4 regions of the Dermacoccus sp. NHGro5 genome follow, and region 2 is predicted to be linked to each of the others. Evidence: riboswitches for the same ligand, from Rfam matches in the RefSeq annotation. Region 2 holds a riboswitch; each other region holds the start of a gene.
The links. Region 2 has a riboswitch for S-adenosylmethionine ahead of J4Z35_RS11560 (homoserine O-acetyltransferase). Riboswitches for the same ligand answer to the same signal wherever they lie in the genome.

Region 1 (2,193 bases), on a different contig from region 2:
CGTCGCTGCCCTGGGAGTGCGTCGTCGACGCAGGATGGATGGCGAGGGAACGGACGTCACCGATGTTCGCGACGTGCGAGTGCAGTTCGAGGGCGTCGACGAACTTCTTGCCCGCCTCGACGCCACCGGCGATCTCGAACGACAGCACGGCGCCGGAGCCGGCGGGCAGGTAGCGGTCGGCGAGTTCCTTGTAGGGGCTCGACGGGTCGGAGGCGTAGAACAACGTCTCGACCTGCGGCTGCGACTTCAGGAACTCGACGACCTTCTTCGCGTTCTCCACGTGTCGCTCCACACGCAGCGACAACGTCTCGAGGCCTTGCGCGATGAGGAACGCGTTGAACGGGGAGACGGCCGCGCCGAGGTCGCGCAGCAGTTCGACGCGCGCCTTGAGGATGAAGGCGAGGTTCGCGCCGAGCGGCGATCCGACGCCGAGGTCGCGGGCGAACGCGAGACCGTGGTAGCTCTCCGACGGCTCGTTGAACTGCGGGAACTTCGCCGGGTCGGCGGCGTAGTCGAACGTGCCGGCGTCGACGAGCACGCCGGCGATCGACGTCCCGTGCCCCCCGAGGTACTTCGTCGCGGAGTGGATGACGACGTCCGCGCCATGCTCGATCGGGCGCAGCAGGTACGGCGTCGCGACGGTGTTGTCGACGAACAGCGGCACCCCGGCGTCATGCGCGATGTCGGCGAGGCCGCGCACGTCGAGCACCTTCTGGTCGGGGTTGCTCAGCGTCTCGCCGAACAGCAGCTTCGTGTTGTCGCGGATGGCGCCGCGCCACTCGTCGAGATCGTTGATGTTGTCGATGAACGTCGTCTCGACGCCGAGTCGCTTGAGCGTGTACTTCAGCAGGTTGTACGTGCCGCCGTACAGCGCGGACGAGGCGACGATGTGGTCGCCGGCCTGAGCGACGTTGAGGATGGCGAACGTCGTCGCCGCCTGACCCGACGCGAGCAGCAACGCGCCGACGCCGCCCTCCAGCGCGGCGATGCGGTCTTCGACCGCCTGCGCCGTCGGGTTGCCGATGCGCGTGTAGATGGGGCCGAGATCCGACAGGCCGAAGCGGTTGGCCGCGGTCTCGGCGGAGTCGAAGACGAACGACGTCGTCTGGTAGATCGGCAGCGCCCGGGCGCCGGTGTCGCCGTCGACGTTCTGGCCGACGTGGATCTGCTTGGTCTCGAAGGCCCAGTTCTCGGAGCTCATGATGATGTCCCTCTTGAGGAGTGCGTGGACGCACGGGCGGCGCACCGTACGTGTGGTGCCCGAAGGGGAATCCCTCCGCGCTTGCCCGGACGCGCTCGGCGCCGGGCCAGGTCGTCACCCGGAGCACCCCGCCGCGGTGGGAGGGTTGCCGGCCAGCAAACCGGGGTTTGACGCTGGCGCTCGTGACCTGCGGCCACTCTAGGCCGGGTGGTGTCATCAGGCGGGAATGCTGTCTCACATTCCGGTCGCGGCCCCGTGCTGACGCGACGCGCCTACGGGCGACGACCCTCATGCCGTGCTTGACTGTTGCCATGACACCGACGATCGTCCGCGCGCGCCGCGAAGACGCGTTCGCCTGCGCGGCGCTGCGTCTGCAGATGGACCTCGAGGCGGGGGAGAGCAACCGCTCCGGCTTCATCACCGAGTATGCCGATCACTGGCTCGCGCACTACGACGATCTGCCGACGTGGCTCGCCTCGAGTGCTGACGGGACGGCTCTCGGCATGGTGCAGACGTCGCTCGTGCACCGGCCCCCGGCGCTGGCTCGGCCGGCGCAGCCGTCGCTCTACATCGCGGTCGTCTTCGTCACGCCGTCGGCGCGCGGCCAGGGCCTGGCCGAGCGGATGCTGCGGATCGTCGACGCCTGGGCCGACGCGCACGACGTCGCGCGAATGATGCTCAACGCCCGTCCGCGTGCCCGCAGGCTGTACGAACGGGCCGGCTTCGGCCCGCCGGACGAACGTCACATGCAGCGTGTGGCGCCGTTCGGCCTCGACGCCCGCCGCGATGCGGAGCGTGCGTCATGAGCGACGACGTCATCTGGGCGCTCGATCAGCGCGAGCGCTGCATCGCCTGCCCGTCCAAACCGGTCGCGAACGCCGTCGTCCTGCACCTCGGTGCTGACGGCGCCCTCGCGCGCGACGCTGTCGAGCAGTGGGCTCGTGACGGCGTCATGGCCGCCTCGGTCGCATGGCCGGGGGCGGCGGCCGGCC
Region 2 (2,193 bases):
TCAAGGGCCTCAGCGCCCTGGTGGCAGCCCTTCCCGATCTCGTCGGCTCCGAGGGGGCGGGCGCCGTCATCGTCCTGTTCGAACGTGACGGTGCGCTCGCGGGGGTGCTCGGCTGGGCGGACGATGCGTGCGACGGGGAGACGGCGCACATGCTCGACGTCGTCGCTGAGCGGCGCGCGACGATGGGTGCGCAGGCCGCCATCGCCATCGCCTATCGCTGCGAGCCGGGCCGCGTCGACATCGCGGCCCTCGCGAAACGCATCGAGCGCCGCGTGCCGCTGCACCACGTCCTCGGTGCCAGCGACGAGCACTGGTGGGCCATCGAATGCGAGCTCGGCTGCTGTGACGGCGCGATCCACGAGATCCCGTCCCTGTCAGAGCAGACCCGCGAGCAGCTTCGCGACGTCCGCCGCGGCGGCGAGGCCATGGCCGCCACCGCGCGCCCCGTTCCCAGCGTCGTCGACGTCCGAGCCGCCTGGGCACGGTTGTGCGACGTCCCCGACACCGCGTCGGGCACCCGGCGACGCTCCCGCAGCGCCGACCTGCAGGTGCTCGCCGACGCTGTCGTCGACGGCCCGACGCGCGATGAGATCCTCCTGTGCGTCGCACCCGAACTGTTCCGTCTGCTGAGCCCGGGCACGCCGCTCGGCGAGCCTGGCCCGCTGATGACGAGCGCGTGCCTGCGAACTTGGCTGCCGCTCGTGCCGCGCCACGGCCGCGCCGCGTGGAAGGCCCTCGAGGCCGCCGCGACCTGGCGCGAAGGCGACCTGCGAGGAGCCGGTGCGTGCGCCGCGGCGTCGCTGCGCATCGGACGGACGTCATTGGGGCAACTGCTGCGCGACATCACAGGCACGGGGTTGTCGTACGAGCAGGCCGTCGGTGCGCTCCACACGAAGGCTCGGCAGAGTTCCGTCGCCTGACGAGCGTGCCGGTTGTGGGAGCGCGCCACATCGTGGACGTCGCCGCGCGGGCGATGGAAGCCGCGGGCAGGGCCGCCTACTGTGTCGCAGGTCAAGAGTTTCAGCGACACAAGCCCCGGCTTGCTGAGCGGCAACCCTCCCTCGCGGCGGGGTGCCCCGGGTGACGACAGGGCCGCCCGTGGGCGGCAAGCGCGAGAGGTGGGTTGCGACCCACCTCGGAATCGAGGACGTCATGGTTTCGCACCGTCGCCTCGCCGTGGCCGACTCCGCGGCGCCCCTCACCGACGACGGGTTCAACCCGCACGCACGTGCCGTCCACATCGGCACCCTGACGCTGGAGAACGACGCCGCCCTGCCCGACGTCGTCATGACGTACGAGTGCTGGGGCGAGCTGAACGACGACGCGAGCAACGCCGTCCTCGTCGAGCACGCCCTGACCGGAGACTCGCACGTCGTCGGGCCGGTCGGCCCCGGGCAGCCGACGGCGGGGTGGTGGCCTGGTCTCATCGGCCCCGGCGCGCCCCTCGACACCGACGAGCTGTTCGTCGTGGCGATCAACGTGCTCGGTGGCTGTCGCGGCAGCACGGGCCCCATGTCGCTCGCACCAGACGGCCGGGTGTGGGGCGGGCGCTTCCCACACGTCAGCGTCAGGGATCAGGCGCGCGCCGAGGCGCGGGTCGCCGACGCTCTCGGCATCGCGCGCTTCCACACTGTCATCGGCGGCTCCTTCGGCGGGATGCGCGCCGCGGAGTGGGTGGCGACCTTCCCGCATCGGGTGCAGCGCGCCCTCGTCGTCGCGAGCTGCGCGGCGGCGGGCGCCGACCAGATCGCGTGGGGGCACACGCAGGTGCGGGCAATCGAAGCTGACCCGGATTTCCGGGGTGGCGGCTACCTCGAGCAGGGCGTCTTCCCGACGTCGGGGCTCGGGCTCGCCCGCCAGATCGCGCACACCTCCTACCGCAGCGCGCACGAGTTGCAGGAGCGGTTCGGGCGCGAGTCGCAGGGAGCGGACCGCACGCTCGACGGCGGCCTGTTCGCCGTCGAGAGCTATCTCGAGCACCACGCCGCGAAACTCGTCGCGCGGTTCGACGCCATGAGTTATGTGCGGCTCACGCAGGCGATGGCGACGCACGACGTCGGCCGCGGCCGCGGCGGCATCGAGCCTGCGCTTCGGGTGTTCGGGGGTGAGCTCGTCGTCGCCGCGGTCGACTCCGATCGGCTGTTCCCGGTCAGTGCCTCCGCCGACATCGTCCGGGCTCACGGGCGCGGACGG
Region 3 (2,193 bases), on a different contig from region 2:
CCTGCTCAACCACTGCATCACGCGTCGCGACGACTCGGCATCGGCCAAGCCGGAGCCGTTCACCGATCGCTATGTCTTCCCCGACGGCGAGCTCGCCTCGCCGGGGCGGCTCATCAGTGAGTGCCACGACGCCGGTTTCGAGGTTCAGCATGACGAGAACCTGCGCCTGTCGTACGCCTTGACGCTGCGCGACTGGTGCCGCAACCTCGAGGCGAACTGGGATTTCTGCGTCGCCGAGGCGGGCCTTCCGACCGCGCAGGTGTGGGGCATCTACATGGCCGGTTCACGCCTCGGGTTCGAGGAGGGCTGGCTGCACCTGCACCAGGTGCTCGCCACGAAGACGACCGACAACGGCGACAACGGCGGCTACCCGCTGGGCTCGCACTGGGCACGCTGAGCTCTCACTGGCCGTGCTGAGCGGCCGCCCGTTGCCCGTCCAGACGCAGGCGACGCGCAATCATGACGGTGGGGTGATGCCGACGAGCATCGCCGCCACCGTCATGATCTGTGTCCACGCGAACGCGTTCTGGAACGAACTGTTCGCGATGACGACGGCCGCGGAGCGCAGGTTGAACGCGAGGATTGCGGCGCTGGCCCCTGACGCGTGGCGTGTGCGCGCCCAGTAGACGAGAGCGCCGACGCCCGGCGCGAGCAGCGACCACATGTACGCGCTGAAATCGCTGCCACCGTGCGACTTCACGAACTCGACCGTGACGATCGACCCTCTGATCTCGAACACGGTCAGGGCGATCATGAACCATCGATCACCGCTGCTCACCGACGGGGGAGTGCTCCACGAGCGTTCTGCTCTCAGTGTGGCCGCCCGGGTGCGGCGGGGCCCCTGACGAATGTCACGGTGTGGCCGCCGTTGATGCATAACTCGACCTTTATGTTTGGCCAGTGCTACGTTATGCGTGGGTCACGAGCCCCGGCGCGAAGTCTCGGCTGGCCGGGCGGCAACCCCCATGCGAACGCACACGGTGCGTCGGGGTGCCCCGAGTAACGACCCGGCCGCCCGTCGACCGACGCGGCGGCAAGCGCAACGAAGGGTCTGCCATGACACTCCTCGACACCACGCCCGACGCGAACGTCGACTCCGCGCGCGGCGCACCGACGGGTGTTCCGACGAGCGCAGCGGCGCGCCACGGCGGCACCGTCGCGACGCCCGGGCTGCGCATCGAACGCCTCGGCCCGGCGTTCGGCGCAATCGTCCACGGCGTCGACCTCGCGCAGGTCGACGACGCGATAGCGTTCGACCTGCGCCGCGCGCTGCTCGCGCACAAGGTGCTCTTCTTCCGCGGTCAGGACGCGTTCGACGACGACGCTCAGGTGCGCCTCGGCAACCTGCTCGGCGAGCTGACGGCGGGTCACCCCGTCGCGAGCACGCACGAGCGCAAGGAGATCTACTCGATCGACTCCTCCGACCCCGAGTTCTCGTTCTCCGACGAGTGGCACACGGACGTCACGTTCATGAAGGAGCCGCCGGCCATCAGCATCCTGCGCGCCGTGACGCTGCCCGACTACGGCGGCGACACCTCCTGGGCCGACGCTCAGGCGGCGTACGACTCGCTGTCGAAGCCGTTCCGCGGCCTCGTCGACCAGCTCATCGCCGCCCACGACGGCAACCGCGAATGGGGCGCGTACCTGCGCAAGCATGGTGGGCAGGAGTGGAACGGCAAGGTCGTCACCGAGCTGCCCGTCGTCGAGCACCCCGTCGTGCGCGTCCATCCCGAGACGGGACGGCGTGGGCTGTTCGTCAACCCCGGTTTCACCTCCCACATCGTCGGCGTGTCGCAGGCCGAGTCGCGGGCGATCCTCGACGTGCTGTACGCGCACCTGACGCAGCCCGAACACACGATCCGCCACCGTTGGGCGCCCGGCGACGTCGGCATCTGGGACAACCGCGCGACGTCGCACTACGCCAACCGCGACTACGTCGACGCCAACCTTGGCCCGCGTGCCATGAGGCGCGTGACGGTCGGTGGCGACAAGCCCGTCGGCGTCAACGGCCTGACGGGTGGCGCAGCTGCCTGACGGTGTGAGCTGACATGACGCGGTGCGGGTCTCTGGGGCCCGCATCGCGTCGTCATGTACCCCTCTGCGATTTTCGTCCCCCTTCGCGAATCCCGTCCACATCGGCGAATCCTGTCCCCATTCGCGATTTTCGTCCCCATCGGCGATTTGCGTCCACAT
Region 4 (2,193 bases), on a different contig from region 2:
TTCGCCTTGATCTGGGCCTCGAGGTTCGCGAGGATGCCCTGCAGCTCGGAGGCGGAGTTGTTCACGAGGACGCTCGTGCCCTTCGTGCGCTCCTCGATGAGCTTCTCGACGCTCGGGTCGTGGTAGGCCTTGACGAACTTGGCGTAGTCGGCGTTGTCCTTGTCCGCGGCGCGCGCGACGACGACGTTGATGTACGGCTTCGACGAGGCCGCATGCGGGTCGTCCTTGAACAGGGCCTTGCTCGGGTCGAGCTTCGCGTCCGCGGCGAAGTTGTTGTTGACGATCGCGCCGTCGACGGACGGCAGCGCGGCCGCGGTCTGCTCGGCGTTGACCGCTGTGACGGTGACCTTCGAGGCGCCAGCGTCGATGTCGGCCGGGGTCGACAGCGAGGTGCCACCACCCTTGAGCTTCAGCAGTCCGGCGCTCTGCAGCAGCAGCAAGGCGCGCGCCTGGTTCGTCGGATCGTTGGGGATGGCGATCTTGCCGCCCTGGGGGAACTGGCCGACGCTCGTGTGCTTCTTCGAGTACAGCGCCAGCGGGACGATGTACGTCGCCCCGATGGGCGTGAGGTTCTGCTTCGCCTTGGTGTTGTAGTCGGCGAGGAATTGCAGGTGCTGGAACTGGTTGAGGTCGACCTGGCCCTCGGAGAGCGCGGGGTTGGCCTGGGTGTAATCAGAGAAGTTGACCGGTTCGATGTCGAGGCCGTACTTGTCCTTGCCCACCTTGACGAGCTGGTTCCAGTACGGGTCCGACGCCTCCGTCGTGCCCACCTTGAGGTGGGTCAGCTTGTCGTCACTGCTCCCGCCGAGCACCTTGGCCCCGATGCCGGCGGCCAGCGCGACGACGAGGACGCCGGCGCCGATCGCGACGTACTTGCCGGTGTTGTTCTTCGGTTTCGGGGGCAGGGCGGTCGCGCCGTTCTCGGCGCTCGTGGCGTCATGCGTGGACGAGGCGGGCGTCGAGGTCTCGTCGGCGGGGGTGTGCTTGTCGGTCATGATCTCTCCTGGTGAGGCGGCAAGGATGCGAATGCGCGGAGCTGGCGCGGATGCGCGGAGTCAGCGCGAAGGCGGGGGCGCCGGGGTGGGGCGCGGTGCGCGGTGTCGTGCGGGGCATGCCTTTCGGGGCCTGGGCAGCGCAACGGAAGGCTCACGAGGATGCCGTCACGTTGGGTGCCGAGCGTGCTTGCCGCGTGGTCGACGCGGCCGGGTCATCACCTGGAGCACCCCGCCACGCGTGTGAGGGTTGCCGTCCGACCAGCCAGGGCTTTGCATCGGATCTCTTGACCAGCAGCGAGATTAGAGCCGCGCGCGACAAAGCGTCAAGTCGTGGCACTGGAGATGAGACGTGGGCGAAGATTGTGACGTGCGACACGCGGCGTGGCTGATGCGGCGTCTTTCGCCGTCGAGGCTCGGGTGAGTGATTTCTTCACACAGCTTGGACGATCGTCTAGGTGGGTGATGAGTGTGACGTCGGCCACGCGCCGAGGGCCCCGGCGTCGTGTTCGACGACGTCCCACCCGGGCAGCACTTCGGTGACGTCCTGACCCAGCCGGACGCCACGTGCTCGGCTGGTTCGAGCGTGCGGGCGGTCTTCCGCGGCGGCCACCCGAAGAATGACTTACGCACGATGGGCACGTTCGTCAAGGTGCAGCGTCAGGTCGGCTCGTCGTGGGTCGACGTCCTCGACGACCACGACTGGGACACCTCGTACGTCTGGTCGCGCGAGGGCGTCTCGTACTCGCGATGCACCGTGGAGTGGCGCATACGTCGCGGCACGCCCGCAGGCACGTATCGCCTCGTGCAGCAGGGCAACTGGAAGAACGGCTGGAACGGCAAGGTCAGTGCCTACACCGGAACGAGCCGGGCCTTCCAGGTGCGCTGAGACGGCCGGTGCGCCGCGGTGGCCGGTTGATCGGCCACCGGCTCAGCGGCCGCCGTGCATGTCGTCGTCAGCGTGGCGGGAGGACGTCCGTCTGCGCGGGCAGGTCGGCGACGCCGACGGGGCACGTGACGCCCTTGAAGCCGTGGTTGCAGTAGCCGCCAGGGTGCTTGGACAGGTACTGCTGGTGGTACAGCTCCGCCGGCCAGAAGGGGCCCGCCTCGTCCGCCGGGCGCATCTCGGTCGTGATGGCGCCGCGACCCGCGTCGTCGAGTGCCTCCTGGAAGAGCGCGGACGTCTCGCGGGCAGCGCGCT

Region 1: it holds a riboswitch for S-adenosylmethionine, as region 2 does, so the genes downstream of both, J4Z35_RS04120 (bifunctional o-acetylhomoserine/o-acetylserine sulfhydrylase) here and J4Z35_RS11560 (homoserine O-acetyltransferase) in region 2, are expected to answer to the same signal.
Region 3: it holds a riboswitch for S-adenosylmethionine, as region 2 does, so the genes downstream of both, J4Z35_RS04890 (TauD/TfdA family dioxygenase) here and J4Z35_RS11560 (homoserine O-acetyltransferase) in region 2, are expected to answer to the same signal.
Region 4: it holds a riboswitch for S-adenosylmethionine, as region 2 does, so the genes downstream of both, J4Z35_RS10920 (MetQ/NlpA family ABC transporter substrate-binding protein) here and J4Z35_RS11560 (homoserine O-acetyltransferase) in region 2, are expected to answer to the same signal.

What each region holds. Positions count from the first base shown of each region.
Region 1 covers NZ_JAGEKQ010000007.1:67,081-69,273, reverse strand. Annotated here, with positions in the region: gene J4Z35_RS04120 (bifunctional o-acetylhomoserine/o-acetylserine sulfhydrylase) at 1-1,201, opposite strand, end outside; SAM riboswitch class IV at 1,274-1,389, opposite strand; gene J4Z35_RS04115 (GNAT family N-acetyltransferase) at 1,513-2,007, shown strand; gene J4Z35_RS04110 (hypothetical protein) at 2,004-2,193, shown strand, end outside.
Region 2 covers NZ_JAGEKQ010000026.1:126,861-129,053, forward strand. Annotated here, with positions in the region: gene J4Z35_RS11555 (hypothetical protein) at 1-920, shown strand, start outside; SAM riboswitch class IV at 1,010-1,118, shown strand; gene J4Z35_RS11560 (homoserine O-acetyltransferase) at 1,153-2,193, shown strand, end outside.
Region 3 covers NZ_JAGEKQ010000008.1:151,853-154,045, reverse strand. Annotated here, with positions in the region: gene J4Z35_RS04900 (cyclopropane-fatty-acyl-phospholipid synthase family protein) at 1-397, shown strand, start outside; gene J4Z35_RS04895 (hypothetical protein) at 458-754, opposite strand; SAM riboswitch class IV at 918-1,046, shown strand; gene J4Z35_RS04890 (TauD/TfdA family dioxygenase) at 1,057-2,034, shown strand.
Region 4 covers NZ_JAGEKQ010000025.1:7,318-9,510, forward strand. Annotated here, with positions in the region: gene J4Z35_RS10920 (MetQ/NlpA family ABC transporter substrate-binding protein) at 1-995, opposite strand, end outside; SAM riboswitch class IV at 1,174-1,285, opposite strand; gene J4Z35_RS10925 (neutral/alkaline non-lysosomal ceramidase C-terminal domain-containing protein) at 1,498-1,881, shown strand; gene msrA (peptide-methionine (S)-S-oxide reductase MsrA) at 1,949-2,193, opposite strand, start outside.